Regions from separate parts of the Janthinobacterium rivuli genome, predicted to be linked through region 1. Evidence: predicted binding sites of a transcription regulator. Region 1 holds the regulator's gene; the other holds the start of a gene.
The links. The regulator sigma-54, encoded in region 1, starts transcription at its own class of promoters, with help from an activator protein. The targets are predictions, from matches to a motif close to TGGCANGNAANCTGCTTT.
Positions count from the first base shown of each region.

Region 2: a site for sigma-54 is predicted at 1,689-1,706, ahead of adh (aldehyde dehydrogenase). Genes of this name have one in related genera too.

Region 1 is NZ_CP121464.1:812,512-827,501, forward strand. It holds gene P9875_RS03625 (GGDEF domain-containing protein) at 1-114, shown strand, start outside; gene P9875_RS03630 (monovalent cation:proton antiporter family protein) at 115-2,094, opposite strand; gene P9875_RS03635 (KpsF/GutQ family sugar-phosphate isomerase) at 2,203-3,213, shown strand; gene P9875_RS03640 (KdsC family phosphatase) at 3,213-3,746, shown strand; gene lptC (LPS export ABC transporter periplasmic protein LptC) at 3,789-4,400, shown strand; gene lptA (lipopolysaccharide transport periplasmic protein LptA) at 4,426-5,007, shown strand; gene lptB (LPS export ABC transporter ATP-binding protein) at 5,007-5,762, shown strand; gene P9875_RS03660 (RNA polymerase factor sigma-54) at 5,767-7,245, shown strand; gene hpf (ribosome hibernation-promoting factor, HPF/YfiA family) at 7,315-7,677, shown strand; gene P9875_RS03670 (enoyl-CoA hydratase/isomerase family protein) at 7,813-8,898, shown strand; gene rapZ (RNase adapter RapZ) at 8,899-9,762, opposite strand; gene hprK (HPr(Ser) kinase/phosphatase) at 9,880-10,815, opposite strand; gene P9875_RS03685 (PTS sugar transporter subunit IIA) at 10,852-11,334, opposite strand; gene queF (NADPH-dependent 7-cyano-7-deazaguanine reductase QueF) at 11,682-12,524, opposite strand; gene ilvA (threonine ammonia-lyase, biosynthetic) at 12,643-14,178, opposite strand; gene P9875_RS03700 (YqaA family protein) at 14,380-14,871, shown strand.
Region 2 is NZ_CP121464.1:1,304,100-1,319,089, reverse strand. It holds gene P9875_RS06015 (DUF779 domain-containing protein) at 1-28, opposite strand, end outside; gene adh (aldehyde dehydrogenase) at 83-1,603, opposite strand; gene P9875_RS06005 (beta-propeller fold lactonase family protein) at 1,855-2,811, opposite strand; gene P9875_RS06000 (TonB-dependent receptor family protein) at 3,017-5,170, shown strand; gene P9875_RS05995 (substrate-binding periplasmic protein) at 5,225-6,058, opposite strand; gene pedF (cytochrome c-550 PedF) at 6,074-6,559, opposite strand; rRNA gene rrf (5S ribosomal RNA) at 6,771-6,883, opposite strand; rRNA gene P9875_RS05980 (23S ribosomal RNA) at 7,022-9,897, opposite strand; tRNA gene P9875_RS05975 (tRNA-Ala) at 10,137-10,212, opposite strand; tRNA gene P9875_RS05970 (tRNA-Ile) at 10,281-10,357, opposite strand; rRNA gene P9875_RS05965 (16S ribosomal RNA) at 10,456-11,986, opposite strand; gene cobT (nicotinate-nucleotide--dimethylbenzimidazole phosphoribosyltransferase) at 12,451-13,491, shown strand; gene P9875_RS05955 (adenosylcobinamide-GDP ribazoletransferase) at 13,496-14,302, shown strand; gene P9875_RS05950 (histidine phosphatase family protein) at 14,309-14,863, shown strand; cobalamin riboswitch at 14,908-14,990, shown strand, end outside.

The DNA of each region.
Region 1 (14,990 bases):
CTCCCCATCGAAACGGTGGCGCAGCAACTGGTGGCGCATGCCGACCAGGCCCTGTACCAGGCCAAGGCCGATGGCCGCAACAAGGTCGTCAGCTGGCAGGCACAGCCCGGTTAATTACTTTAACAGTAACGTTTCCGCTTTGGCCACGGCGTCGGCCGTGCCGCGCAGCACCACCACGTCGCCGCTGGCCAGTTGCGTCTCGGGCGTGACATCAAGGCGGCCGCGGCCGCGGCGAATGGTCGTCACGGCAGCGCCGCAGCCGGCCACGTCGATCGTGCTCAGGGGCAAGCCCACGCAGTGCGCGCCTTCGCTGACGGTGACCGTATGCAGGCGCTCCAGCTCGGCATCGTCACCCGCGTCGCTGGAACCGTGGAAATAGCCGCGCAGGGACGCATAACGCTCCTCGCGCGCCGCCTGCACCCGGTGCACCACGCGGCGCAGGGGCACGCCCATCATGATCAGCGCGTGCGAAGCGAGCATCAGACTGCCTTCCATCAATTCCGGCACCACTTCGGCCGCGCCCGCCTTCTTCAGCTGGTCGAGGTCGGTATCGTCGTGGCTGCGCACGATGACGGGCAAGGTCGGCGCCATTTCGTTAAGTAAATGCAATAATTTCAAGGCCGAGGGCGTGTTCGCGTACGTGATCACCACGGCGCTGGCCCGGTAGATACCGGCCGCCACCAGGCTTTCGCGCCGGCCCGCGTCGCCATACGACACATGGGCGCCAGCCAGCTGCGCTTCCTGCACCCGTTCCGGGTCCAGGTCCAGCGCGTGGTATTCGATCTTTTCTTCCGCCAGCAGGGTGGCCAGGCTTTGTCCGCTGCGCCCGAAGCCGGCGATCAGCACGTGTTTCTGCGAGGCCATGGTGCGCGTGGCGATCTTGGTCAGCGCCAGCGATTGCATCATCCAGTCGTTGGCCGCCAGTTTCATGACGATGGCGTCGGACTTGGCGATGAGGAAGGGCGCCACCAGCATCGACAGCACCATCGAGGCCAGCACCACCTGCACGACGAACGGGTCCATCAGCTTGATGCCGCCAGCCAGGTTCAGCAGCACGAAGCCGAACTCGCCCGCCTGCGCCAGTCCCAGTCCCGTGCGCAGGGCCACGCCGTTGCTGGAGCCGAATAGCCGGGCCAGGCCCGCGATCAGCGCGAATTTCAGCAGCACGGGGCCGCACAGCAGCAGCAAGACGAGCCACCAGTTGTCGAGTACGACGCGGATATTGAGCAGCATGCCGACGGTGATGAAGAACAGGCCCAGCAGCACGTCGCGGAAGGGCTTGATATCCTCTTCCACCTGGTGCTTGAATTCCGTCTCGGAAATGAGCATTCCGGCAACAAACGCGCCCAAGGCCAGCGACAGCCCGGCCCGCTCCGTGATCCAGGCCGCGCCGAGGGTGATCAGCAGCAGGTTGAGCATGAACAATTCTTGCGAGCGGCGCTTGGCGACGATGGTCAGCCAGCCGCGCACCAGTTTCTGGCCGATGAACAGCAGCAGGATCAGTACGACGAGGGCCTTGCCGCCGGCCCAGGCCAGGGTTTCGGCCAGGTTGTCCGAATCGCGCGTGAGGGCGGGAATCAGGATCAGCAGGGGCACGACGGCCAGGTCCTGGAACAGCAAGATGCCGATGATCTTGCGGCCGTGTTCGCTTTCGAGCTCCAGCCGCTCCGTGAGCATTTTCGAGACGATGGCCGTCGACGACATGGCCAGCGCGCCGCCCAGGGCGAACGCGGCTTGCCAGCTCAGGTGGATGTAGGCGGACAGATAATGTCCGACGAGCCAGCCGAAGACGACGGTGGCGATGATGGTGGTGACCACCTGCGCCATGCCAAGGCCGAAGACGATGCGCCGCATGGCGAGGAACTTGGGCAGAGAAAATTCGAGCCCGATGGAAAACATCAGGAAGACGACGCCGAATTCGGCCAGGGTGTGGCTGGCCTCGTTTTCCGCTGCCAGACCCAGCGCGTGGGGGCCGATGACGATGCCAACGGCCAGGTAGCCCAGCATGGGCGGCAAATGCAACATTCTGAAAGCGACCACGCCCAGCACGGCGCTGCCGAGTAACATCAGGGTCAGTTCAAGCGAGGAAAACATGGGTTGCCCGGTACGGTCAATGGAAATCGTTGTTTGTTGTGACTGGCAAGTTTTTTGCTTTCCTAATTCGTTTATACTTTGGGCATGAGTGTAACCCATGAAAAAACAATGCTGAAAGCTTTTGATCGAATTGACATGCAAGCGACGACCGAGCGCGCTGTCGCGCTGGCCCGCACCACCTTGCAGATCGAGTCCGACGCCATCGTTGCGCTGCACGCGCGCCTGGCCACGGACGACAGCGTGGGCCGCGCCGTGGCGCTGTTGCTGCAATGCAAAGGAAGAGTCGTCGTCTCCGGCATCGGCAAGTCCGGCCATATCGCGCGCAAGATTGCCGCCACCCTCGCTTCCACCGGCACGCCGGCCCTGTTCGTGCATCCGGCCGAAGCGGCCCATGGCGACCTGGGCATGGTCACCTCGGAAGATGCTTTTATTGCCATATCGTACTCCGGCGAATCATCGGAACTGATGGCCATCATGCCCGTCGTCAAGCGCATGGGCGGCGTGCTCATTTCCATGACGGGTAAACCGAATTCGAGCCTGGCCCAGCTGGCCGACGTGCACCTGGATGTTTCTGTTGAAAAAGAAGCCTGTCCGCTGAACCTGGCGCCGACGGCCAGCACCACCGTCACCCTGGCCCTGGGCGACGCGCTTGCCGTGGCCTTGCTCGACTTGCGCGGCTTCAAGGAAGAAGATTTTGCCCGCTCGCATCCGGGCGGCGCCCTGGGCCGCCGCCTGCTCACGCACGTGCATGACGTCATGCGCAGCGGCGAACGGGTGCCGCAAGTGTCCGTGCAGGCTTCCCTGCTGCAGGCGCTGGAAGAAATGACGAAGAAGGGCATGGGCATGACGGCCGTCGTCGACGCCGACGACCGCCCCGTGGGCGTGTTTACGGATGGCGACTTGCGCCGCATGTTCGAGCGCGTGCAGGATTTCACGCAAGTGGCGATCCGCGACGTCATGCATGCGCAGCCGCGCAGCATCGCGCCCGAACGCCTGGCCGTCGATGCCGTGGCCGTGATGGAGCAGTTCCGCATCAACCAGATGCTGGTCGTCGATGCCGACGGCAAGCTGGTGGGCGCGCTGCATATCCATGATCTGACGCAAGCGAAGGTGATTTGATGGACAGCGTAGCGGACAACCTGGCGCGCGCGGCCAAGGTCAGACTGATGATCTTTGACGTCGATGGCGTGCTCACCGACGGCAGCCTGCATTTCGGCCCGGACGGCGAGATGATGAAAACGTTTAATGTGTATGATGGCCTGGGCATCAAGCTGCTGCAGGAATCGGGCGTGCAGACGGCCATCATCAGCGCGCGCCGCTCGGCCATCACGGCACGCCGCGCGCAGGACCTGGGCATTACCCATGTGCACCAGGGCGGCCACGACAAGCTGACGCCGTTTCGCGAACTACTGGCGCTGACGGGCTTGACGGAAGAGCAATGCGGCTATATCGGCGACGACGTCATCGATGCGCCCATCCTGAAGCGCGTCGGTTTTGCCGTCAGCGTGCCGGGCGGGCGCCCGGAAGCGCAGGGCCTGGCGCACCATGTGACGCAGGCCGGCGGCGGCCGCGGCGCCGTGCGCGAGATCTGCGAATTCCTGCTGCGCGCCCAGGACAACTATGCGCGCGTCATGGCGCCGTTCCTGGAGTGAGGCGCGCCTTGCCGCCAGTGATATTGGAAAGAGTGAAACCCTATGCGTAAGCCAGGAGGCGCCCATCGCTGGCGCACGATTTTTACCCTGCTGGGCGCGGTTGTTGTCGCGCTGGCCAGCTTTTGGCTGCTCGAAGTGATGAACAAGAACAGCCAGGACATCAAGGCCAGCAAACATTTGGATGAGCCCGATTATTTCATCACCAATTTCAGCCTGGTGCGCATGGATTTGACGGGCAAACCCAGCTATATCGTGTCGGGCACCAAGCTCACGCATTATCCGGCCGACGATTCGTCCGATATCGACCAGCCCTTCGTGCGCAAGCTCACGCCAGGCATGCCGCCGTTGAACATGAATGCGGAACTGGCGCATATCGACCAGGACAATACCCGGCTGCAACTGCACCGCAAGGTCGTGATCGACCGCGTGGCCAGCCCGAAGGCGCAGAACCTGACGGTCAGGACGGAAGCGCTGACGGTGTTCCCGGATGAGGAAAGAATGGAAACGGACGTGCCTGTCGATATCCTGACGGGCGCCTCGCGCCTCAATGGCGTCGGCATGAAGGCCAATAACGCCACCGGCGTGGTGGAAGTGCAGAATGCGCTGCGCATGGTCCTACCGCCGAAACCGCGCCCGGCCGCGGCGGCAAAATGACAGAATGAAACAAGGAAACCATACTATGAAGAAGATCTTGCTGTTGACCGTATTTTCCCTGGCCATCATGGGCGTGGCGCATGCCGAGAAGGCCGATTCCGAGAAGGAAGCCGTCATCACGGCACGCAGCGGCCACGTCGATGACGTCAAGCAGGTGCGCACCCTGACGGGCGACGTCGTGCTGGTGAAAGGCACCCTGACCATGAAGGCGGGCCGGGCCCTGATCACGGAAGATCCGCAAGGCTACCAGTTCATTACCTTCTGGGCCGATCCCGGCAAGCTGGCCACCTTCCGCCAGAAGCGCGATGGCGCGGGCGACCTGTGGGTCGAAGGCGAAGCGGAGCGCGTGGAATACGACAACAAGACGGAAGTGGTGAAACTGTTTTCCAGAGCCAAGCTGACCCGCCTGGAAGGCACGAAAGTCACCGACGTGGCCAACGGCGCCTTCATCTCGTATGACAGCCGCAAGGAAGTGTTTGCGATGGAAAATTCCAACAGCGGCACCAGCACGCCCGATGGCGGCAGCGTGCGCATGGTGATCCAGCCGAAGACCAAGGCGCCGGCGGCGGAGAAAGCGCCGGCCACGCCCGCGCCAGGAAAGAAATAATGGAAAATACACGTTGCGGCAGCACCCTGATCGTTCGCGGTCTGCAAAAAACCTATGGCAAGCGGCAAGTCGTGCATGATGTCTCGCTGCAAGTCGAATGCGGCGAAGTGGTGGGTTTGCTGGGCCCGAACGGCGCCGGCAAGACCACCTCGTTCTACATGATCGTCGGCCTGGTGCCGTCGGACGGCGGCAGCATCGATATCAGCGGCGTGGACATTTCCAGCCTGCCGATTCACCGCCGCGCGCAGATGGGCCTGTCTTACCTGCCGCAGGAAGCGTCCGTTTTCCGCAAGCTGACGGTGGAAGACAATATCCGCGCCGTGCTGGAAATCCAGACCGTCGAAGGCCGTCCTTTGAAGAAGGCCGAGATCGAGGAGCGCCTGGACAAATTGCTGGCCGACTTGCAGATTGAAAAGCTGCGCGAGAACCAGGCCCTGTCCCTGTCTGGCGGCGAGCGCCGCCGCGTGGAAATCGCCCGCGCGCTGGCCACCGATCCCCGTTTCGTGCTGCTCGACGAGCCGTTCGCCGGCGTCGATCCGATCGCCGTGATCGAGATCCAGCGCATCGTGCGTTTCTTGAAGGAGCGCAATATCGGCGTGCTGATCACCGATCATAATGTGCGCGAGACGCTGGGTATCTGCGACCGTGCCTACATCATCAACCAGGGCTCGGTGCTGGCGTCGGGACGCCCCGACGACATCATCGCGAACGAGTCGGTACGCCGGGTCTATCTGGGCGAACACTTCCGCATGTAAGCCAATGAAACAATCATTGCAGCTGCGCACTTCGCAGCACCTGGCACTGACGCCGCAGTTGCAGCAATCGATACGCCTGTTGCAATTGTCTACCCTGGAATTGCACCAGGAGCTAGAGCAACTGCTGACGGACAATCCCTTGCTCGAACGCCTCGACGATCCGCTCGACCGTTCGCTGCGCCTGCTGTCCGATGGCGCCTTGAGTTCCACGGCGGCGCCGGCCGAAGCGCCGCCCCAGCCGCCAGGCCAGGAAGCGCCCGCCGCGCCGGCCGAAGCGGAAACTTTTGATGGCGAGGCGGGCGACAGTCCGGCCGCAGCCGAGGGCGGCGACAGCGACTGGAGCGAGGCGAGCCGGGGCAAGGCGCCCGACGACGAAGATTCGCGTCCGCAGCTGGAGGCCCATCACTGCACCCTGCGCGAACACCTGATGGAGCAGATGCGCGTGACGGTGCTCGAATTGCGCGACCGCGCGCTGGTCGAGCTGATCATCGACGCGCTCGACGACAATGGCTACCTGGAAGAGTCGCTCGACGACATCCTGGCGCGCCTGCCGGAAGAGCTGGAAATCGACGCCGACGAGATGCGCACGGCCTTGTCGCTGCTGCAAAGTTTCGATCCGCCCGGCGTGGGCGCGCGCAATGCGTCCGAATGCCTGGCCCTGCAAATCAAGCGCTTGCCGCACATCGCCATGGTGACGCGGCGCATGGCCCTCGTCATCGTGGAAAAGCACCTGGCCTGGTTTGCCCAGCGCGATTTCAACAAGCTGAAAAAAGCCCTCGATTGCGACGAGGAAGACTTGCGCGAAGCGCAGACGGTGATTCGCCAGTGCAATCCGCATCCGGGCGCCGTGTTCGCCTCGGACGTGTCCGATTACGTGGTGCCCGACGTCGTCGTCAAGCGCGCGCGCAATGGCTGGCAAGTGACCCTGAACAACGATGTGATGCCGCGCCTGCGCGTCAACGCCATGTACGCCAACCTGCTCAAGCAGGGCAAGGGCGAGGGCGCCATGGGCGCACAGTTGCAGGAAGCCAAGTGGCTGATCAAGAATATGCGCCAGCGTTTCGACACCATCCTGCGCGTGGCACAGGCGATAGTAGAAAGACAAAAGAACTTTTTCTCGCATGGGGCCGTTGCCATGCGCCCCCTTGTGCTCCGTGAAATAGCTGATACACTGGGTTTACACGAGAGTACTATCTCGCGGGTAACAACTCAAAAGTACATGCTGACCCCGCACGGCATGTTCGAGTTGAAATATTTCTTTGGTAGCCACGTCGCCACCGAAGCGGGGGGCGAAGCGTCATCGACGGCGATACGGGCATTGATCGTGCAACTGACAGGAGCAGAAGACCCTAAAAATCCTTTATCCGACAGTAAGATTGCGGACATGCTGGGGGAACAAGGCATGGTGATTGCGCGACGTACTGTTGCCAAATACCGGGAAGCGTTGAAAATTCCGCCAGTGAGCCTGCGTAAGTGTTTGTAAGTTTTTTTCGGTTCCTCTGCGGGCCGGATAGGATGGACCGCACGAACCCGATCATCTTTAGGAGTGTGTATGAATCTCACCATCAGCGGACATCATCTCGAAGTGACACCAGCCATCCGTGAATACGTACAAACGAAGCTGGAGCGTGTGAAACGTCATTTCGATCAAGTTATCGATATCGCCGTGATTCTGACCGTGGATAACCTCAAAGAGAAAGAAAAACGTCAAAAGGCTGAAGTCAACCTGCGTCTGAGTGGCAAAACCGTCTATGTGGAAAGCCTGGCGCATGACCTGTATGCCGCAATCGATACCCTGATCGACAAGCTGGACAGGCAAGTGATGAAGTACAAAACCAAAGTGCAAGGGCACGGTAAAGAGGCGATCAAGCATCTGCCAGACAACTCCGAGGAAGACGCCGTCGTCGCCGTTTAAGGCCACCCGCTTCCAGCAGTTGTGATCAACTAAGGGCGCACATCTTGCGCCCTTTTTTGCGCCTGGACCTGTTGAACGCAATCTTCCCCGCGCAGGCGCTAGAATGTTTGCACTTTCACTTCTTTCCTGCCTGCCATGAGCGACTTCGTCCAGACCTCCATCCGCAACCGCACCGGGCACATCGTGCTCGACCGTCCGAAAGCCTTGAATTCCCTGTCGCTGGAGATGGTGCGTGCCTTGAGCGCGGTCCTGCTGGCCTGGCGCGATGATCCGCACGTGGACGCCGTGGTGATCCGTTCCAGCAGCGAAAAAGCCCTGTGCGCCGGCGGTGACATCCGCTTCTTTTACGATGCGGGACTGGCCACGCCGCAAGGCGGCAGCGCCTTGCTGGAAGATTTCTTTACGGAAGAATACGCCTTAAATCATGTGATTCATTTCTATCCGAAACCGTATATTGCCGTGATGGACGGCGTGGTGATGGGCGGCGGCATGGGCGTGGCGCAAGCCGGGCCCGGCAACCGCCTGCGCATCGTCACGGGCCGCACGCGCATGGCCATGCCGGAAGTCAATATTGGCTTGTTCCCCGACGTGGGCGGCAGTTATTTCCTGTCCCGCCTGGCCGGCCAACTGGGCCTGTATCTGGGCTTGACGGGCCTGACCATCAACGCGGCCGACGCCCTGTACACGGGTCTGGCCGATGTCTACCTGCCCGAGGCGCAGATGGGGGCGCTGCTGGCCCTGTTCGAATCGACGCCGGGCGAGGCCTTGCCGGTGGCCATCAAGGCGCTGGCGGCGCCGTTCCAGGCCGGGGCGGGGGTATCTTCCCTGGCGACGGAGCGCGTGGCGCTGGACCGCCATTTCGGTGCGCCTTCCGTGGCTGCCATCATGGCCTCGCTGGCGCAGGACAGCAGTGCATTCGCCACCAAGGCGCTGGCGGCCATGCGTTTGCGCTCTCCTTTGATGATGTCGGTCACCCTGGAATTGCTGCAGCGGGGCGCTCACCTGGGCGTGGCCGATTGCCTGCGTCTGGAGCGCACGGTGGTGCGCCATAACTTCGCGCATGGCGAAGTGCTCGAAGGCGTGCGCGCGCTGGTGGTCGACAAGGACAATGCGCCGCGCTGGAACCCCGCCAGCCTGGACGAGGTCGATACTGCCATGGTGGCGCGCTTCTTTGTCCCCGTCTGGCCGGCGCAAGCGCATCCGCTGCGCCACCTGAATTAACTAGGAGCGTTCGCGGTGGCGCAGGACCACGCGCTCGTTGGGGCCGAAGTATTGCGCCAGCCGTTCCGCCATGTACACGGAGCGGTGCTGGCCGCCCGTGCAACCGAGCGCCACCGTCAGGTAGCTGCGGTTGTCGGACTTGAATGATGGCAACCATTTTTCGATGAAGGCGCGGATGTCGGCCAGCAGCTCCAGCGCGCTCGGCTGCGCGTCGAGGAAGGCGATCACGGGCGCGTCGCGTCCGTCGAGGGGACGCAGCGCCAGGTCGTAATAGGGATTCGGCAAGGCCCGCACGTCGAAGACGAAATCGGCGTCCAGCGGCACGCCCAGCTTGAAGGCGAACGATTCGAAGAACAGGGTCAGCGGCGCGCGTTCGGAGGCGACGATATCCTTGATCCAGGCGCGCAGCTTGTTGGCGCTCAATTCCGACGTGTCGATCACATGGCCCAGTTGTTCGATGGCCGACAGGCGCTCGCGTTCTTCCGAGATGCACTCGATCAGGGTGCGGCGGCTGGCGGGATTCTGGTTCGGACGCAATTCGTGCGACAGCGGATGGCTGCGCCGCGTTTCCGAGAAGCGCGCCACCAGCGAATGCGTGGTCGCCGTCAGGAACATGACCTTGACGTCGTGCCCCTGGTCGCGCAGCAGGGCCACATTGTGTGGCAGGCTGGTCAGCGACTCGGCGCTGCGCGCATCGACGGCGACGGCCAGTTGTGGTGTACCTTCGTCGAGCAGGGTTTGCACCAGGCTGGGCAGCAAGGCCGGTGGCAGGTTGTCGACACAATAGTAACCGGTATCTTCCAGCACATTGAGCGCGACGGATTTACCGGAGCCGGATATTCCGGTGATAAGGACGATATGCATACGCCGATCATACAATAAAGATCGACGCTCTGCTCCCAAGGCAATTATCTTTACAAATTATTGCAATTATTGTTCGAGTCAATGTGGGGTCAGACCCATCGGGTCGGACCCCGGTAATTAATCGCCGCTCATTGCCAAACGTTGCCGCTCCATGAACTCCTGCAAGGTATCGATGCCGCGCAGTTGCAAAATCGTATTGCGCACGGCCGCTTCCAGCAGCACGGCGATGTTGCGGCCGGCGGCGACGGGGATGACGACCTTGCGCACGGGCAAGCCCAGCACGTCTTCCGTGGGGAACAGGAAGGGCAGGCGCTCGACCTCTTCTTCCAGTGCGTTGCGGCGCACCAGGTGCACGATCAGTTTCAAGCGCATCTTGCGGCGCACGGCCGTTTCGCCAAAGATGGCCTTGATGTCGAGTAAACCCAGTCCCCGCACTTCCAGCAGGTTTTGCAGCAGTGGCGGGCAGCGTCCTTCGATCATGTTGGGGGCGATGCGCGAGAACTCGACGGCGTCATCGGCCACCAGGCCGTGGCTGCGCGAAATCAGCTCCAGCCCCAGCTCGCTCTTGCCCAGGCCCGAATCGCCCGTGATCAGCACGCCCACGCCCAGCACGTCCATGAACACGCCATGCATGATGATGCGCTGCGCCAGCTTTTTCGATAGGTAGACGCGCAGGAAGTCGATCACTTGCGCGGCCGGCAGCGGGGTGGAGAACAGGGGAATGTTTTGCTCGTCGCAGATGGCGAGGATGTCGGGCGGCGTTTCCAGCCCCTGCGCGATGATCAGCGCGGGCGGCCCGCCGGCGATCAGCTCGCCAATCACGTGGGTGCGCGTGTTGACCTTCAGGCGCTGGTAGTAATTGATTTCCTGGTGGCCAAAGACCTGGATGCGGCCCGGATGGATCAGGTTCAAGTGGCCCACCTGGTCGGCGGCCGACGAGACGTCGCCCGAGATCAGGCGCTCGCCGCCGGGGAAGCCGGCGAACCAGCCCAGTTGCAGACTTTCACGATTGTCGTCGTACAGGCGTTGTATCGTCAGTGGCGTTTGCAACATGGCAGTCTTCTTCAGGAGTGGAGGAATACCTGAAGTTTAACCCGCCGCTTGCAGACTAGGTTGCCAATTGACGATGCGCGAATGCACGGATTTCGGTTCCGGATCCGTGGCCAGCGCCGTGCGGAAGGCGTCGTCGGAAAACATTTCCGCGATTTCCGACAGGATTTCCAGATGTTGCTGAGTGACATGATCGGGAATCAGCAGGAAAAACAGCAGATTGACGGGCTTGCCATCGGGCGACTCGAACGGAATCGGCTCGGCCAGGCGCACGAAGGCGCCCAGCGGCGATTTCAAGGTTTTGCTGCCCTTGACTCTGCCATGCGGCACGGCCACGCCATGGCCCAGGCCAGTCGAGCCCAGGCGTTCGCGGGCAAACAGATTGTCCGAGACGGTAGAGCGGGCGATGCCGTAATTGTTTTCGAAGATCAGGCCGGCTTGCTCGAAGGCGCGCTTTTTACTGGAGACTTCCAAGTCCAGCAGGACGTTTTCGAGGGATAATATTTTGCTAAGATTAGTCATGACACTCAATGAAATGGTGCAATGCGCAGAGGGCTTGCGAGCCGAATTATAGGCCTGTTTCGGTGGCCTGTAACGCCAATTCTCAACAGTATACGCCCGCTGCGGGCGCAGTGGGCGCTACAGCCCACGTGGCCATCATTTTAGCAAAAAAATAACATCGGCGTGTATCGGCTATTTCCTGATTAAAAACACGCGGCGCACCGGTTTTTCCGCCGCCGAATGCCGATTTTCCGATTTTTCACCGTCTGTGACATGCTCTGCGGCACTACTGCAACGTTGTTTTAAAACACAGCCAACATTCCTGTTGGCATGGTTTCGTCGTGTTGCGCGATGTTACCCAATCAATGTTACTGGCGCGCATTGCGCAGATTGCCCGGCATCGTACCCGTACTGAAATTGCTGCGCCAGGGATTGATGTCGAGGCCGCCGCGGCGCGTATAGCGCGCATACACGGACAGCTTTTGCGGCTTGCACTGACGCAAGATATCGACAAAGATGCGCTCCACGCATTGCTCGTGGAATTCATTGTGCTCGCGGAAACCGATCAGGTAGCGCAACAGGCTTTCCTGGTCGATCTGCGGTCCCGCATATTCGATCTGCACGCTGCCCCAGTCGGGCTGGCCCGTCACCAGGCAATTCGATTTGAGCAGGTGCGAAACGAGTTTTTCTTCCACCGGCGCTTCATCCAGGGCGGCTTTCAGCAGCAGCGGCGAGGGCGTGTATTGCGTGATTTCCAGATCCAGGCGGTCGAGCAGCACGCCGTTGAATTCGCCCATTTTCAGCTTGCCGAAATCTTCCTGCAAGGTCAGTTCCACTTGCACGGGCGCGCCGAAACCGTTCGATAAATCCTGCTTGAGCAGGGCCAGCAGCGCATCCGCGCTATCGAGCTTGGTCTGGTTGAACGAGTTCAGGTACAGCTTGAACGATTTCGATTCGATGATGTTGGGCGAATCGGCCGGCGCGCTGACCTTGGCAATGGCCACCTGTGGCTTGCCGCGCTGATTCAGCCACGACAGTTCATACGCATTCCAGATATCGAGGCCGAAGAACGGCAAGGTGCCGTGCAGTTCCAGCTCGTCGCGCTTGCCCTGGCGCGGAATCGGAAACAGCAATTCCGGCGCGTAATCGGTGCGGTAGGCGGAGCTTTTGCCCAGGGGAGACAGTTCGGCGAGATCGTTGGTGGTGGTCATGGTCGTGTGGCGTAGTTCGGTCAAGGACGCATGGTAGCCTATTTCAACCCAACGGCAAGGACCGGGGTCAGACCCGACGGGTCTGACCCCAGCATGTGCAGTTGGGTTATTTCCCCATTTACCCCAGGAATAATTTGTACACGGGATTGCTGCTCTCATCCCAATAACGGTACCCCAGGGTATCGAGGAAGCGGGCGAACTCTCCCATCTCGTCTGGCGGCACTTGCAGGCCGATCAGGATGCGGCCCACGTCGCCGCCCTGGCTGCGGTAGTGGCAAAGTGAAATATTCCAGTTCGGCGCCATGCTGTCGAGGAAGCGCATCAGTGCGCCCGGCCGTTCGGGGAACTCGAAGCGGTACAGCAACTCGTCCTGCGCCAGCCGGCTCTTGCCGCCTACCAGGTGGCGGATGTGCGACTTGGCCAGTTCGTCGTGGGTCAGGTCCAGGGTCTTGAATTCGTGTTCCTCGAAGGTCTTGGCCAGCACGCTCGACTCATGCCGGTCGGCAATTTGAATGCCGACGAACACGTGCGCGGCTTTTTCATCGCTGATGCGATAGTTGAATTCCGTCACGTTGCGCGCGCCGATGAGCGAGCAGAAGCGCTTGAAGCTTCCCCGCTGTTCGCGCATGGTGACGGCAAACACGGCTTCGCGGAACTCGCCCAGTTCGGCCCGTTCCGCCACAAAACGCAGCCGGTCGAAATTCATGTTCGCGCCGCTGGCGATGGTGACCAGGGTTTCATTGTTGACAGGATGCTTGGTCAGGCTGGCCCGTTCCACATAGGCTTTGGCGCCGGCGATGGCCAGGGCGCCCGATGGTTCCAGGATGGAGCGCGTATCCGTAAACACATCCTTGATGGCGGCGCAGATGGCATCCGTGTCGACCGTGATGATTTCATCGACATATGCCTGCACCAGGCGGAAGGTTTCCTCGCCGGCAAGGCGCACTGCCGTGCCATCGGCAAACAGGCCCACGTCATTCAGGGTCACGCGTTCGCCCGCTTTCAGCGAACGGGCCATGGCATTCGAATCGACGCTTTGCACGCCGATGATCTTGATGTCGGGACTAATCTGTTTCACGTAGGCGGCAATGCCGGCGATCAAGCCGCCGCCGCCGATGGGGGCGAAGATGGCGTGGATGGGGCCGGCATGCTGGCGCAGGATTTCCATGCCGATCGTGCCCTGGCCGGCGATCACGTCCGGGTCGTCGAACGGGTGCACAAAGGTCAGCTTCTGTTCCTTTTCCAGGGTCAGCGCATGGTTGTAGGCATCCGTGTAGGACTCGCCGTGCAGCACCACTTCCACGTTCACGCCGCCGCGCCCCTTGACCGCCTCGACTTTCACCAGCGGCGTGGTGGTCGGCATGACGATGACGGCGCGGCAACCCATGCGCGCGGCCGACAGGGCCACACCCTGGGCGTGGTTGCCGGCCGAGGCGCAAATCACGCCGCGCTTGCGTTCCGCTTCGCTGAGCTTGGACATCTTGTTGTAGGCGCCACGAATCTTGAAACTGAACACGCTTTGCATGTCTTCGCGCTTGAAGTAAATCTGGTTGTTCAGGCGCTGCGACAGGGCAGGGGCCAGTTCCAGCGGCGTTTCAGTAGCGACGTCATAGACGCGGGCGGTCAGGATTTTCTTGAGGTAGTCGATGTTCATAGTCTGCAAGCAAGTGATTCTGGGCCAGAAAGGGTCTGGAGCGTGTCGGGCGATAGCGGCGGCGCCGCGGCGGATAGCCTGGCGACAATAATGCTCTGTGGAACTGCGGGCGGGTATGCCTTTGCCGGCCGTCGCGGATTGTGCGGCGCGCAAGCTGCTCTTCATTATAATGGAGAGCCTTACCGCATCGTGAAGTGTTCCATGATCGAATCCGCAATCGCCTGGCTGCTGCAGCTGATCGCAGCGCCGGAAGTCGGGCTGACATCGGTCTTTCTGATCAGCTTTATTTCCGCCACCTTGTTGCCGCTCGGCTCGGAACCGGCCGTCTTTGCCGTCATCAAGGCCAATCCCGCGCTGTTCTGGGCCGCCATCGGCGTCGCCACCCTGGGCAACACCCTGGGCGGCATCGTCGACTACTGGCTCGGCTACCGGGCCAAGCAGGCGTTTGCCAAGGAGCGCGACACGCGCTGGTTCCGCTGGCTGGCCCGCTATGGCGCCAAGACCATGCTGCTGGCCTGGCTGCCCATCGTGGGCGACCCCCTGTGCACCCTGGCAGGCTGGCTCAAGCTGCCGTTCTGGCCCAGCGTGGCCTACATGGCCGTCGGCAAGTGCGCGCGCTACCTGACCATGACGGGCTTGCTGCTCTACGTTCCTGATGGCGTATGGCACCGGATTGGACAAATGCTGGCGTAGTGGCACGCAAACGGGGCGTAATGCAACGCCAGTTTGCCCCATTTTTGGGCAGTTCGATAGTTTGTAGTAGAGTCCTGTTCTTGGCATTTTTGCGTCGAAAAATCAGCAAGACTGGTTTT
Region 2 (14,990 bases), 490 kb from region 1:
CGACCACCCGGGCAATTGCTGCACTCATGGCATCCCTTTCTGCGCGCCGCGCCCGGACTACAAGCGCGGCGCGTGTACCGGTTTAGAAGAAGCCCAGCGCTTTCGGGCTATAGCTCACCAGCAAGTTCTTCGTTTGCTGGTAGTGATCGAGCATCATCTTGTGGTTTTCGCGGCCGATACCCGATTGCTTGTAACCGCCGAACGCGGCGTGAGCTGGATACAGGTGGTAGCAATTGGTCCACACGCGACCCGCCTGGATGGCGCGTCCCATGCGGAAGGCGCGCGAACCGTCACGCGTCCACAAGCCGGCACCGAGGCCATACAAGGTGTCGTTGGCAATCGCCAGCGCTTCGGCCTCATCCTTGAAGGTGGTCACGGACACGACGGGGCCGAAGATTTCTTCCTGGAAGATGCGCATCTTGTTGTTGCCCTTGAACACGGTCGGACGCACGTAATAGCCGCCTTCCAGGTCACCCGCCTGCGTGTTGCGCTCGCCGCCGGCCAGCACTTCCGCGCCTTCCTGACGGCCGATGTCGAGGTAGGACAAGATTTTTTCCAGCTGCTCCTGCGACGCCTGCGCACCGATCATGGTGGACGAGTCAAGCGGGTTGCCCTGCTTGATGGCCGCCACGCGCTTCAGGGCCCGTTCGATGAATTTCTCGTAGATCGATTCCTGAATCAGCACGCGCGACGGGCAGGTGCACACTTCGCCCTGGTTCAGCGCAAACATGGTGAAGCCTTCGAGGCATTTGTCGAAATAGTCATCGTCAGCATCCATCACGTCTTCAAAGAAGATGTTCGGCGACTTGCCGCCCAGCTCCAGGGTGACGGGAATCAGGTTTTGCGCCGCGTACCCCATGATCAAGCGGCCCGTGCCCGTTTCGCCCGTAAAGGCGATCTTGGCGATGCGCTTGCTCGAGGCCAGCGGCTTGCCCGCTTCCAGGCCGAAACCGTTGATGATGTTCAGCACGCCCGGTGGCAGCAAGTCGCCGATCAGCTCGATCAACACCATGATGGACGCTGGGGTCTGCTCGGCCGGCTTGAGTACCACGCAATTGCCGGCGGCCAGGGCTGGCGCCAGTTTCCACACGGCCATCAGAATCGGGAAATTCCATGGAATGATCTGACCCACGACACCGAGCGGCTCGTGGTAGTGGTAGGCATAGGTTTCCGCATCGATTTGCGCGACGGAACCTTCCTGCGCGCGGATGCAGCCGGCAAAATAACGGAAATGGTCGATGGCCAGCGGAATGTCGGCATTCATCGTTTCGCGGATCGGCTTGCCGTTGTCAATGGTTTCCGCCGTGGCGATCAGGCTCAAGTTCTGCTCGATGCGGTCGGCGATGCGGTTCAGGATATTGGCGCGCTCGGCAGGCGAGGTCTTGCCCCAGGCATCCTTGGCGGCATGCGCGGCGTCCAAGGCCAGATCGACGTCCTCGGCCGTGGAGCGGGCGATTTCGCAAAACGGCAAGCCGGTGATCGGCGTGATGTTAGGAAAGTATTCACCTTTTACTGGGGCAACGAATTTGCCGCCGATGTAATTGTCATAGCGTTGTTTGAAGGGATTGGCTACGCCCAGTTTGCTGATGTCTGCGAGATTCATGTCGTCCTCTATCGGGTTAATTAGAATGGAATTACTTAATTAAAATCAAACGTCCTGGTACAGATGGGGTGAGTACACGGAGTCTTCCGCAAATGCCGTGCCAGCTCGCCATCCCACTACAAACTTAGCCGGTTTTACTCTTGTTGCAAGGGCGCGGCATCAATACCGGCGCGCTTTTCAGCGCATGCCCGGGCTTGAGCCGCTGCACAATGGAACAGGTGTACCAGACTGGAACACCTGCGCCTGTGCCACTAGCGAATCACCACGCCCCATGGCAATTCGCCCACGGCAATATCGGCCACCTTGCGCGCGCTGGCCGTGTCGATGACGGAAACGCTGTTCGAGCGGCCATTGGCCACGTACAGCTTGGCGCCATCGGGCGTGATGGCCATATTCCACGGGCGCTTGCCGACGGGAATGGTGGCCGTCACCTTGTTGCTGGCCGTGTCGATCACCATCACCGTGCCGTCGATACCGTTCGAGACATACACCTGCTTGCCGCCGGGATGGACCACGATGCCATTCGCATTCTTGCCAGCGGGAATGGTGGCAATAGCCTTGCGCGCGGCCATGTCGATGACGTAGACGGCATTGACCAGTTCGCACGCCACGTAGGCACGGCCCGAGTCCGGACTGAAGCCGATGCCGCGCGGACGCAGTCCCACGGCAATGGACGCGACCTGGCGGCGTTGTGCCACATCAATGACGTCGACTTGCTCGGCCTCTTCCGCGCTGACCAGCAGCCAGCGCCCATCGGGGCTGAACACGGCATGTTCCGGGTTACGTCCGTGCACCTTGATATCGGCAAGCAAGCTGCCTGTATGCCCGTCGAGCAAGGCCACGCTATTGTTTTCCTCGACGGCCACGGCCACGTGGCTACCATCTTGCGAAGCGCTGACACCTTCCGGCGACTTGCCCAGCGCCACCGTGCGCACGGGCGCGCCGCCAGCGTTATCGATCAGCAGCAAGGCGCTGCTGGCCGCGTCCGTGACAAACAATTGCCGCCCGCTGGGGTTGGCGGCAATGCCGCGCGGACGCTTGCCCGCGGCGATCTGGCGCACGACCTGATCGGTGGCCGTATCGATCACGCTCAGGGTGCCCGATTTTTCATTGGGAACATAGGCAAAGGGGACGGCCTGGACGGCGGTGCTGGCGAGCGCCGGCAACAGCCAGAAAACTTGGCGCAAGCGCAGGAAGAAGTTGGGCATAATCACCTTTTCAATGGCAAAACACAGGAAAAGCGCGCGGCATCGGCGCATCTGAACATTGCTGCATGCAAACGCCGTGCCACTGACACGCGTATAATTTCAGCCCACCAATGGAGACATGGCAGGCATATTGCTTGATACAACTATGCAGACCTGCGCCGCGCACGCGACCAAAGCAGGCTTTTATTCACATTGGAGAATCCGCATGCAGCATCGTTTCCGCCTGAACACCATCGCCAGCCTGTTTGTCGCTGGTAGCGCCACCCTCGCCCCCCACGTCTTTGCCGCCGAGGCAGCTGACCTGGCCAACGGGCAACTGATGGATACGGTGGTCGTCAGCGGCAGCCGCATCGCCCACCCCAGCCAGGAAGTGCCGGCCTCGATCGACGTCGTCGACAGCGCCCGTATCCAGGATGGCCAAATCCGCGTCAACGCGTCGGAAGCGCTGGCCGCCGTGCCGGGCCTGGTCGTGCAAAATCGTCAGAACTATGCGCAAGACTTGCAGATCTCGTCGCGCGGCTTCGGCGCCCGCTCGGCTTTCGGCGTGCGGGGCGTCAAACTGATCAGCGATGGCATTCCCGCCAGCATGCCGGACGGCCAGGGCCAGGCCGCCACCTTCAACCTCGACACGGCCGAGCGCATCGAAGTACTGCGTGGACCGTTTTCTGCCATCTACGGCAACCATTCGGGCGGCGTGATCCAGCTGTTTTCCAAGGATGGACAAAATCCCCCGTCCGTCGAATTGAATGTGACGGGCGGCAGCTATGGCACCAACAAGGTGGACTTGACGGCGCAAGGCCAGGCCGGCGGCATCGGCTACGTGCTCGACGGCTCGCGCTTCCGCACCGATGGTTTCCGCGACCACAGCGCCGCCACGCGCGAACAGGCGTTCGGCAAGATCACCGTCAAGCCGACGGCGGACAGCAAGCTGACCATCGTCGCCAACAGCCTGCATCAGGGCAACACACAAGATCCGCTGGGCGCCACCTGGGCCACGTTTGCCCGCGACCCGCGCGCCGGAGAAACCGATGCGAGCGACACGCAGAACCCGAAGCGCACCCTGGCCGAGCGCTACAACACGCGCAAGAGTATCGACCACCAGCAAATCGGCGCCACCTATGAACAGTCGTTCGGCGACGACCGCCTGCATGTAATGGTGTATGGCGGCAACCGCGAGGTGATCCAATATCAGGCCTTCTCCAAGTTCCTACAAAATCAAACTATTAATGGAATACTCACACATTCAGGCGGCGTGGTCGACTTCCAGCGTGAGTTCTACGGCATCGACACCAACTGGCTGCACGTGAACCAGCTGGCAGGCGGCAAGCTGAGCACCACCATCGGCATCGATTACGGCCGCTCCAGCGACGACCGCACGGGTTATGAAAATTACATCGGCAACACGTTTGGCGTAAAAGGCAAGCTGCGCCGCGACGAGCAAAATGTCGTCTCCAGCCTCGATCCCTATATCCAGGCGGAATGGCAAAGCGGCCCATGGCTGCTCAGCGCAGGTTTGCGCTACAGCAAGATGAAAGTGGCGGTCGACGACCACTATCTCAGCAATGGCAACGACAGCGGCAGCCTGGAGTTCAGCCACACGACACCGGTGCTGGGTCTGCTGTATAAACTGACGCCGAACGTCAACGTCTACGCCAGCGCCGCGCGCGGTTTTGAGGCACCTACCTTGAATGAACTGTTTTACTCGGGCACGGGCGGCGGCTTCAATTACCAGCTGAAACCAGCCACCAGCACCAACCTGGAAGCGGGCATCAAGGCCAGAATCGCCAACAACACCCACGTAAACGCGGCCGTGTTCCAGATCAAGACCAACGACGAGCTGGTGGTCGACAAGTCCAGCGGCGGGCGCACCAGCTATCGCAATGCAGGTAAAACCTTGCGTCAGGGTATGGAAGTGTCGCTGGACTCGAACTTGCCATATGGCTTCACGACAAAAGTAGCCCTCACCAGCCTGCACGCCGTGTATGACCAGGCGTTTGGCAGCGTGCGCGAAGGCAGCCGCTTGCCGGGCGTGCCCAGCGCCAATCTGTTCGCGGAACTGGCCTGGAAAGACACGCTCGACCGTTTTGGCGCGGCGCTGGAAAGCGTGGCCAGCAACCAGGTCTACGCGGAAGACAGCAACATCGAAAAACCGGCGCCCGGCTATACGGTGTTCAATGCGCGCTTCAACGCCAAACAAAACGTGGGGAATTGGCGCTTCAAGGAATTTGCCCGCCTGAACAATCTTTTCGACAAGACCTACGTGGGCTCCGTCATCGTCGGCGACAGCAACAAGCGCTACTATGAAGCGGCGCCTGGCCGCAACTGGCTGCTGGGTGTCAGCGCCCAATATAGTTTCTAAAACAAAAAGCCCGTACATCTTCCGATGTGCGGGCTTCACATACAGCATGGACTGTTACGGCCGCGCTTCCTTCACGCCATACTTTTCAAAGATGGTTTTCAATTCGCCGGTGGCCGCCATCTCGTTCATGGCTTCTTGCAGCAACCTGGCCACGTCGAGTTGTTGCTTGCTGACGGCCAGGCCCACGGCCCAGCCCGCGCGCGGCAAGCGGGCGAACGCCACTTCGCTCAAGGGGAAAGCGGGATCGCTTTTCAGCACCGATTCGATTTCCGAACGATTGGCCAGCACGGCGTCGAGCTTGCCCGCCTGCAATTGCTGCAAGGCTTCGGCCGCCGTATCGAAGATGCGCACATCGTCGCGGTACTTGCCATTATCTTCGCCCAGCATCAGCATGGCGGCGATCGATACCTTTTCCACGCCGATGCGCTTGCCAGCCAGCGAAGCGACGCCATCGAATTGCGGCACGGCTTGCGCGCTACGCGCCAGGCGCACGGTTTCCACGTAATACGGCGCGAAGATCTCGACCTTGTCGTTATCCGCCATCAACTTCTTGTCGACCGGCACGTGCAACATCACATCGGCAGGACCATAACCGAGGTAATGCCCCTTCCACACCATATTGCGCAAGTCATCGTTCAGGTTTTCGCCGGCGGGAAATGGCAGCAAGCTCAGTTTCAAGCCCAACTTTTTCGCCAGCGCTTCGGCGATGTCGATATCGATGCCCGCCCCCTTGTCGGAAAACGGCGCGAACTCGTTGTACACAGCCACTTTCAGGCTGCCCGACTGCTGCACTTTCTGCCAGTCGGCGCGCGCCGGCGCGGCTGCGCACAGCGCCAGGCAAGCGAGCGAGATCATCGCGCGCGCGCCGCGGAATTGAAATGAACGCATGGGACTCCTTCGTGATCAGTTCGATTCTCTACGGGTTTCCAGATAGGTCTTGATGGCCCACATGGCTTCCTGATTAAATACGCCTTCGAACGGCGGCATGTACACGGCGCCATTGCGCACTTTACCGTGGCGGATGGTGGTCAGGTAGTAATTGTCCGTCTCCTTGTAGCAAGCCTGTTTCTTTGTCTCATTCTTGATACCAAAACAATCGCGGTCCAACTGGCGCAAGTCCGGCGCGATGCCGCCCGAGATGGCTTCGATGCCGTGGCAGCGGGCGCAATTCTGGTTGTAGGCCGAGGTGCCTACAGTCAAGGCCAGCTTGTTGCCACGATACGGGTTTTGTTCGAGCCACTTGTCGCCCACCTTGGGCAAGCCGGTGGTGTCGACGCCTTGCGGCGTGACATTACCGTGCGCATAGGCATGCGGCAAGGTCAGCAGGGAAGTGAGGGCAACGGCGCCGGCGGCGGCAACGCCGAGCAGGGTACGAATGGAATAGGTCATGCTGGTCTCCTTGGTTTTTTAGTCAATACCCAAGAAGAGCAAATGCCATGCCATGCACTTATGCCCCACATCCGACCGCCCATGTATCAATTTGGAACAGCTGCAACACGTATTTGTGTCACCGCACGTGTAATCCGACAGCGCCAGACAAAACCACCAGACGTAAAAAAACCCCAACCGGATCACCGGAAGGGGTTTTTTCGAATAACAAGCCTGACGATAACCTACTTTCACACTGGTTGCAGCACTATCATCGGCGCAAAGTTGTTTCACGGTCCTGTTCGGGATGGGAAGGGGTGGGACCAACTTGCTATGGTCATCAGGCATAACTTGTACTGGCATTTGTCCTCGATGGAGCGACAAAGCCTGAATCTGGAAGAAGCAAAGATTGGGGTAATGACTGGTAGTATCAACAAACGCACAACGTTGTACCGTCTTATCCTCTGTACCTGCTAAGGTTATAGGGACAAGCCGTACGGGCAATTAGTACTGGTTAGCTTAATGCATTACTGCACTTCCACACCCAGCCTATCAACGTCCTGGTCTCGAACGACCCTTCAAAGAGCTCAAGGCTCTGGGAAATCTCATCTCAAGGCAAGTTTCCCGCTTAGATGCTTTCAGCGGTTATCTCTTCCGAACTTAGCTACCCGGCAATGCCACTGGCGTGACAACCGGTACACCAGAGGTTCGTCCACTCCGGTCCTCTCGTACTAGGAGCAGCCCCCTTCAAATTTCCAACGCCCACGGCAGATAGGGACCAAACTGTCTCACGACGTTTTAAACCCAGCTCACGTACCACTTTAAATGGCGAACAGCCATACCCTTGGGACCGGCTACAGCCCCAGGATGTGATGAGCCGACATCGAGGTGCCAAACTCCCCCGTCGATATGAACTCTTGGGAGGAATCAGCCTGTTATCCCCAGAGTACCTTTTATCCGTTGAGCGATGGCCCTTCCATACAGAACCACCGGATCACTATGTCCTACTTTCGTACCTGCTCGACTTGTCAGTCTCGCAGTTAAGCACGCTTATGCCATTGCACTATCAACACGATGTCCGACCGTATCTAGCGTACCTTCGAACTCCTCCGTTACACTTTAGGAGGAGACCGCCCCAGTCAAACTGCCTACCATGCACTGTCCCCGATCCGGATAACGGACCAAGGTTAGAACCTCAAACAAACCAGGGTGGTATTTCAAGGTTGGCTCCACGAGAACTAGCGTCCCCGCTTCAAAGCCTCCCACCTATCCTACACAGATTGGTTCAAAGTCCAATGCAAAGCTACAGTAAAGGTTCATGGGGTCTTTCCGTCTAGCCGCGGGTAGATTGCATCATCACAAACATTTCAACTTCGCTGAGTCTCGGGAGGAGACAGTGTGGCCATCGTTACGCCATTCGTGCAGGTCGGAACTTACCCGACAAGGAATTTCGCTACCTTAGGACCGTTATAGTTACGGCCGCCGTTTACTGGGACTTCAATCAAGAGCTTGCACCCCATCATTTAATCTTCCAGCACCGGGCAGGCGTCACACCCTATACGTCCACTTTCGTGTTTGCAGAGTGCTGTGTTTTTATTAAACAGTCGCAGCCACCAGTTTATTGCAACCCTTTCACCCTCATGGAGTAAACCAATCAAGCTACCGGGGCGTACCTTTTCCCGAAGTTACGGTACCAATTTGCCGAGTTCCTTCTCCCGAGTTCTCTCAAGCGCCTTAGAATACTCATCTCGCCCACCTGTGTCGGTTTGCGGTACGGTCTCGTATGACTGAAGCTTAGAGGCTTTTCTTGGAACCACTTCCGATTGCTTCGTGAATAAATTCACTCGTCTCAACCCCTTGAATTCCGCGCCCGGATTTGCCTAAGCGCCTTCTATGAGCCAAAAACCAACTATTCCAACAGTTGGACAACCTTCCGCGATCCGTCCCCCCATCGCATCATACGACGGTGCAGGAATATTAACCTGCTTCCCATCAGCTACGCATCTCTGCCTCGCCTTAGGGGCCGACTCACCCTGCTCCGATGAACGTTGAACAGGAAACCTTGGGCTTACGGCGTGGAGGCTTTTCACCCCCATTATCGCTACTCATGTCAGCATTCGCACTTCTGATACCTCCAGCATCCTTTACAAGACACCTTCGCAGGCTTACAGAACGCTCTCCTACCATATCCAATAAAGGATATCCGCAGCTTCGGTGACTGGCTTAGCCCCGTTACATCTTCCGCGCAGGACGACTCGATCAGTGAGCTATTACGCTTTCTTTAAATGATGGCTGCTTCTAAGCCAACATCCTGACTGTTTTAGCCTTCCCACTTCGTTTTCCACTTAGCCAATCTTTGGGACCTTAGCTGGCGGTCTGGGTTGTTTCCCTCTTGACGCCGGACGTTAGCACCCGACGTCTGTCTCCCAAGCTCGCACTCATCGGTATTCGGAGTTTGCAATGGTTTGGTAAGTCGCAATGACCCCCTAGCCATAACAGTGCTCTACCCCCGATGGTGATACTTGAGGCACTACCTAAATAGTTTTCGGAGAGAACCAGCTATTTCCAAGTTTGTTTAGCCTTTCACCCCTACCCACAGCTCATCCCCTAATTTTTCAACATTAGTGGGTTCGGACCTCCAGGGCGTGTTACCGCACCTTCATCCTGGCCATGAGTAGATCACTTGGTTTCGGGTCTACACCCAGCGACTGATCGCCCTATTCGGACTCGATTTCTCTACGGCTTCCCTATGCGGTTAACCTTGCCACTGAATGTAAGTCGCTGACCCATTATACAAAAGGTACGCAGTCACGGAACAAGTCCGCTCCTACTGTTTGTATGCACACGGTTTCAGGATCTATTTCACTCCCCTTCCGGGGTTCTTTTCGCCTTTCCCTCACGGTACTGGTTCACTATCGGTCGATTACGAGTATTTAGCCTTGGAGGATGGTCCCCCCATATTCAGACAGGATGTCACGTGTCCCGCCCTACTTGTCGTACGCTTAGTATCACCGGTCCGATTTCGAATACGGGACTATCACCCGCTACGGTTCCTATTTCCAGAGGATTCTTCTATCAGTCCGACTATCACGTACAGGCTCTTCCCATTTCGCTCGCCGCTACTTTGGGAATCTCGGTTGATTTCTTTTCCTGCAGCTACTTAGATGTTTCAGTTCGCCGCGTTCGCCTTGCATACCTATGTATTCAGTATGCAATACCCTAAAAGGGTGGGTTGCCCCATTCGGAAATCTGCGGATCAAAGTGTGTTTGCTCACTCCCCGCAGCTTATCGCAAGCTACTACGTCCTTCATCGCCTGTAATCGCCAAGGCATCCACCATGTGCACTTATTCGCTTGTCCCTATAACGTTAGCCTCTTCATTCTTTCAAACGAAAAGAGCGCTACAGGGATAAGAAAGTACAACGTTGTTGCTTGTTTGTTGATACATACAATCATTACCCATCGATTCGCTTTTTACGGCAAACCGATCAATAAATAATCTTTACTTCTTCCAGATTGTTAAAGAACGAAACAGCTTTGATCGCTAAAAGATCAAACCTAAACCTACTGGCTTACGTTTGCACTTTCGAGTAAAACTTTGGTGGAGGATGACGGGATCGAACCGACGACCCCCTGCTTGCAAAGCAGGTGCTCTCCCAGCTGAGCTAATCCCCCTGTGGGTATTACATTACTGGTAGGTCTGGCTGGACTAGCGTCCACCTTACCCCCGGGTCTGTTTCTGCTGGTAGGGCTGGTTGGACTCGAACCAACGACCCCCGCGTTATCAACACGGTGCTCTAACCAGCTGAGCTACAGCCCCAACGCGGAACTACTACGACTACTGTTTCTTCTTCATTTAACAGCCGATAAGTGTGAACATTTGATGCGTGAACCATTACTGATTCGTGCAAACTCTAGAAAGGAGGTGATCCAGCCGCACCTTCCGATACGGCTACCTTGTTACGACTTCACCCCAGTCACGAATCCTACCGTGGTAAGCGCCCTCCTTGCGGTTAAGCTACCTACTTCTGGTAAAACCCGCTCCCATGGTGTGACGGGCGGTGTGTACAAGACCCGGGAACGTATTCACCGCGACATGCTGATCCGCGATTACTAGCGATTCCAACTTCATGCAGTCGAGTTGCAGACTACAATCCGGACTACGATACACTTTCTGCGATTAGCTCCCCCTCGCGGGTTGGCGGCGCTCTGTATGTACCATTGTATGACGTGTGAAGCCCTACCCATAAGGGCCATGAGGACTTGACGTCATCCCCACCTTCCTCCGGTTTGTCACCGGCAGTCTCATTAGAGTGCCCTTTCGTAGCAACTAATGACAAGGGTTGCGCTCGTTGCGGGACTTAACCCAACATCTCACGACACGAGCTGACGACAGCCATGCAGCACCTGTGTACTGGTTCTCTTTCGAGCACTCCTCAATCTCTCGAGGATTCCAGCCATGTCAAGGGTAGGTAAGGTTTTTCGCGTTGCATCGAATTAATCCACATCATCCACCGCTTGTGCGGGTCCCCGTCAATTCCTTTGAGTTTTAATCTTGCGACCGTACTCCCCAGGCGGTCTACTTCACGCGTTAGCTGCGTTACCAAGTCAATTAAGACCCGACAACTAGTAGACATCGTTTAGGGCGTGGACTACCAGGGTATCTAATCCTGTTTGCTCCCCACGCTTTCGTGCATGAGCGTCAATCTTGACCCAGGGGGCTGCCTTCGCCATCGGTGTTCCTCCACATATCTACGCATTTCACTGCTACACGTGGAATTCTACCCCCCTCTGCCAGATTCTAGCCTTGCAGTCTCCAATGCAATTCCCAGGTTGAGCCCGGGGATTTCACATCAGACTTACAAAACCGCCTGCGCACGCTTTACGCCCAGTAATTCCGATTAACGCTTGCACCCTACGTATTACCGCGGCTGCTGGCACGTAGTTAGCCGGTGCTTATTCTTCAGGTACCGTCATTAGCAAAAGATATTAGCTCTCACCGTTTCTTCCCTGACAAAAGAGCTTTACAACCCGAAGGCCTTCTTCACTCACGCGGCATTGCTGGATCAGGCTTTCGCCCATTGTCCAAAATTCCCCACTGCTGCCTCCCGTAGGAGTCTGGACCGTGTCTCAGTTCCAGTGTGGCTGGTCGTCCTCTCAGACCAGCTACTGATCGATGCCTTGGTAGGCTTTTACCCTACCAACTAGCTAATCAGATATCGGCCGCTCCACGAGCATGAGGTCTTGCGATCCCCCACTTTCATCCTTAGATCGTATGCGGTATTAGCGTAACTTTCGCTACGTTATCCCCCACTCCAGGGTACGTTCCGATATATTACTCACCCGTTCGCCACTCGCCACCAGAGCAAGCTCCGTGCTGCCGTTCGACTTGCATGTGTAAGGCATGCCGCCAGCGTTCAATCTGAGCCAGGATCAAACTCTTCAGTTTAATCTCTGTTACTTTGCCATTTTATTGGCACCGTCATTGCTGACGGGTCGCTCACTCAAAAAACTGACAGGCTACTTCCGAAGAAGTATCCTATTTCATTATTTCTTGTGAACATTTGATATTTTAAGTTTTACGCCAATCCGAAGATTGTCGCTGCACTTACATCAAATGCCCACACTTATCGACTGTTAATTGTTAAAGAACTGTATTCGGTACTGCTTTCGCGCTATCGACAAAGCGTTGTGTTTGTCAGCTGCGAAGAAGGAAGAGTATGAAGCATTTCGCTAAATCCGTCAACTCCTTCTTTTCTCTCGTCTCACTCGGCATTTGCATGCGTCGTTCAGCGAGGGGGCGAATTATAGCCCTGGCCCGAACTCCCCGCAAGCGCTAATTTGCATCTGGGGAAATATTGCTGTGTGATATCGTAGTGCCGACCATACCCTGCCTCATCCATATAGATTCCCATGCCTATCCCACACATTACATCTACCGCCAATCCCGCCCTGGCCAGCGCACTCCAACACGCCATCAATAGCAAGACCAAGCCGCTGGGCAGCCTCGGCATGCTGGAAACCCTGGCCCATCAGATCGGGCTGATCCAGCAAGGCACGCAACTGGCATTGCACCAGCCTGCCATCATCGTTTTCGCGGCCGATCATGGCGTCGTCGCGGAAGGCATTTCCGCTTATCCGCAAAGCGTGACCTGGCAAATGGTGGAGAACTTCCTCGGCAACGGCGCCGCCATCAATGTCTTCGCCCGCCAGGCAGATTGCGCCCTCTATATAGTAGACGCTGGCGTGAACCATGATTTCGGCCCGCGCGACGGCTTGCTTGACCGCAAGCAAGGCCACGGCACCCGCAACTTCGCCAAAGAGCCCGCCATGAGCAAAGAGCAATGCCTGGCCGCCATGCGAGCGGGGATGGAGCTGGTCGCCACCCTGGATGGCAATGTGCTGGGCTTTGGCGAAATGGGTATCGGCAACACCACCACTGCCGCGGCACTGATGCACAAGCTGACGGGCACACCCGTCGCCGATTGCGTGGGCGCCGGCACCGGCCTGTCGAAAGATGGCGTGTTGCATAAACAACGAGTGATCGAAGCGGCCGCTGCCCATCACGCGACAGTCAATGAGCCGCTCGACGTGCTGGCCACCTTTGGCGGCTTCGAAATCGCCATGATGGCCGGCGCCATGCTCAAGGCGGCCGAACGGCGCATGATTCTGCTGATCGACGGCTTCATCGTCAGCAGCGCCCTGCTGGTGGCGGCCCGTTTGCAGCCGGCCATCCTCGATTATTGCGTGTTTTCGCACTGCTCCGATGAAAACGGCCATCGCCAGTTGCTGGCCAGCCTGGACGCACGTCCGCTGCTGCACCTCGATTTGCGCCTCGGCGAAGGCACGGGTTCGGCGCTGGCCTTGCCGCTGCTGCACGCGGCCGTCAACTTCATGCGCGAGATGGCGACGTTTGCCTCGGCCCAGGTCAGCGAAAAGTCCACGCCAGACTAAGACGATGACCAATCCCGTTTCCGCCGCCATCCACCAGTGCCGATTGTTCTTCATCGCGCTGCAGTTCTTCACGCGCCTGCCAATACCGCGCTGGGTGGGTTTCGAGCCGGCCTGGCTGCAGCACGCCTCGCGCTACTTCCCGCTGGTCGGCGTGGTGGTGGCGGCCATCAGTGGCGCCGTGTATTTGGTGGCCAGCTGTCTCCTGCCTTCGGCCGTGGCCGTGCTGCTGGCCGTCGCCGCCGGCATCTACCTGACGGGCGCCTTCCATGAAGACGGTTTTGCCGACATGTGCGACGGTTTCGGCGGCGGCATGACGCGCGAGCGGGTGCTGGAAATCATGAAGGATTCGCGCATCGGCGCGTATGGCGCCATCGGCATCCTCTGCCTGCTGGCCATCAAGTGCGCGGCGCTCGCTTCGCTGCCGCCTGCCACAGTAGTAGCGACATTATTCATCGCCCACCCGCTCTCGCGCCTGGCCGCCGTGTCGCTGATCTGGCTCATGAACTACGCACGCGACGAAGGCAAGGCCAAGCCGATGGCGCAAGAGATGACGACGGAAGAATTCATCATCGCCACCCTCTGCGGCCTGCTGCCCGCCATCGCCTGCGGCCTGCTGGGTATATTTGACTGGGCCACGCTGGTCTTTGCCTTCGTGGCGGCGGCAGCTGCCGCATTCTGGCTGGGCCGCAAATGCCAGCGCCGCCTGCAAGGCTACACGGGCGACTGCCTGGGCGCCGTGCAGCAGGTGGCGGAAGTGGCGATTTACCTGGCCATCCTGTCCAGCTTTCAACCTCCATTGCGCTTCTACTAAACAAGCATGCGCCTGATCCTCGTTCGCCACCCCACGCCGCAAGTCACCAGCGGCACCTGCTATGGCCGCAGCGACGTGGCGGTGGCGCCGCACGAAATGGCCACGGTGCGCGCCAGCCTGCAAGCGACTTTGCCGGCCGGCGTACCGCTCTACGCCAGTCCGCTGCGCCGCTGCGCCGGCCTGGCGACAGCCTTGGCGCAAGACCTGCCTTCCAGCGCCCTGCGCCTTGACGCGCGGCTGGCCGAGATGGATTTCGGCACATGGGAAATGCAGCCCTGGCACGCGATTGCGCGCGCGGACATCGATGCCTGGGCGGCCGACCTGGCCTGGTATCGCCCCGGCGGAGGCGAGAATGTGCTGGCGATGGCCACCCGTGTCGATGCATTTTTAGGCGATCTGTTGCGCGAACAACACGAAACGGCCATCCTCATCTGCCATGCGGGCACCATCCGCCTGCTGTCGGCACTGCAAGCCCGGCTGCCATTGGAGGAAGCGGCTCTGCTGGCCGCCCGTTCCGCCCATAAAATCGCCTACGGTGCGACGGTCGTCGTCGATTTCTGATATCGAATCGTCCAGCCAGCCATTTCAGTCCACGCCTGCTGCACGTATAATGGCGGGGTTTTGGTGCCCGCGTTCATGTCCATGAGCGCAGTTAAACGGGAAACACGATGCCGCAGTCGCGGCGAAC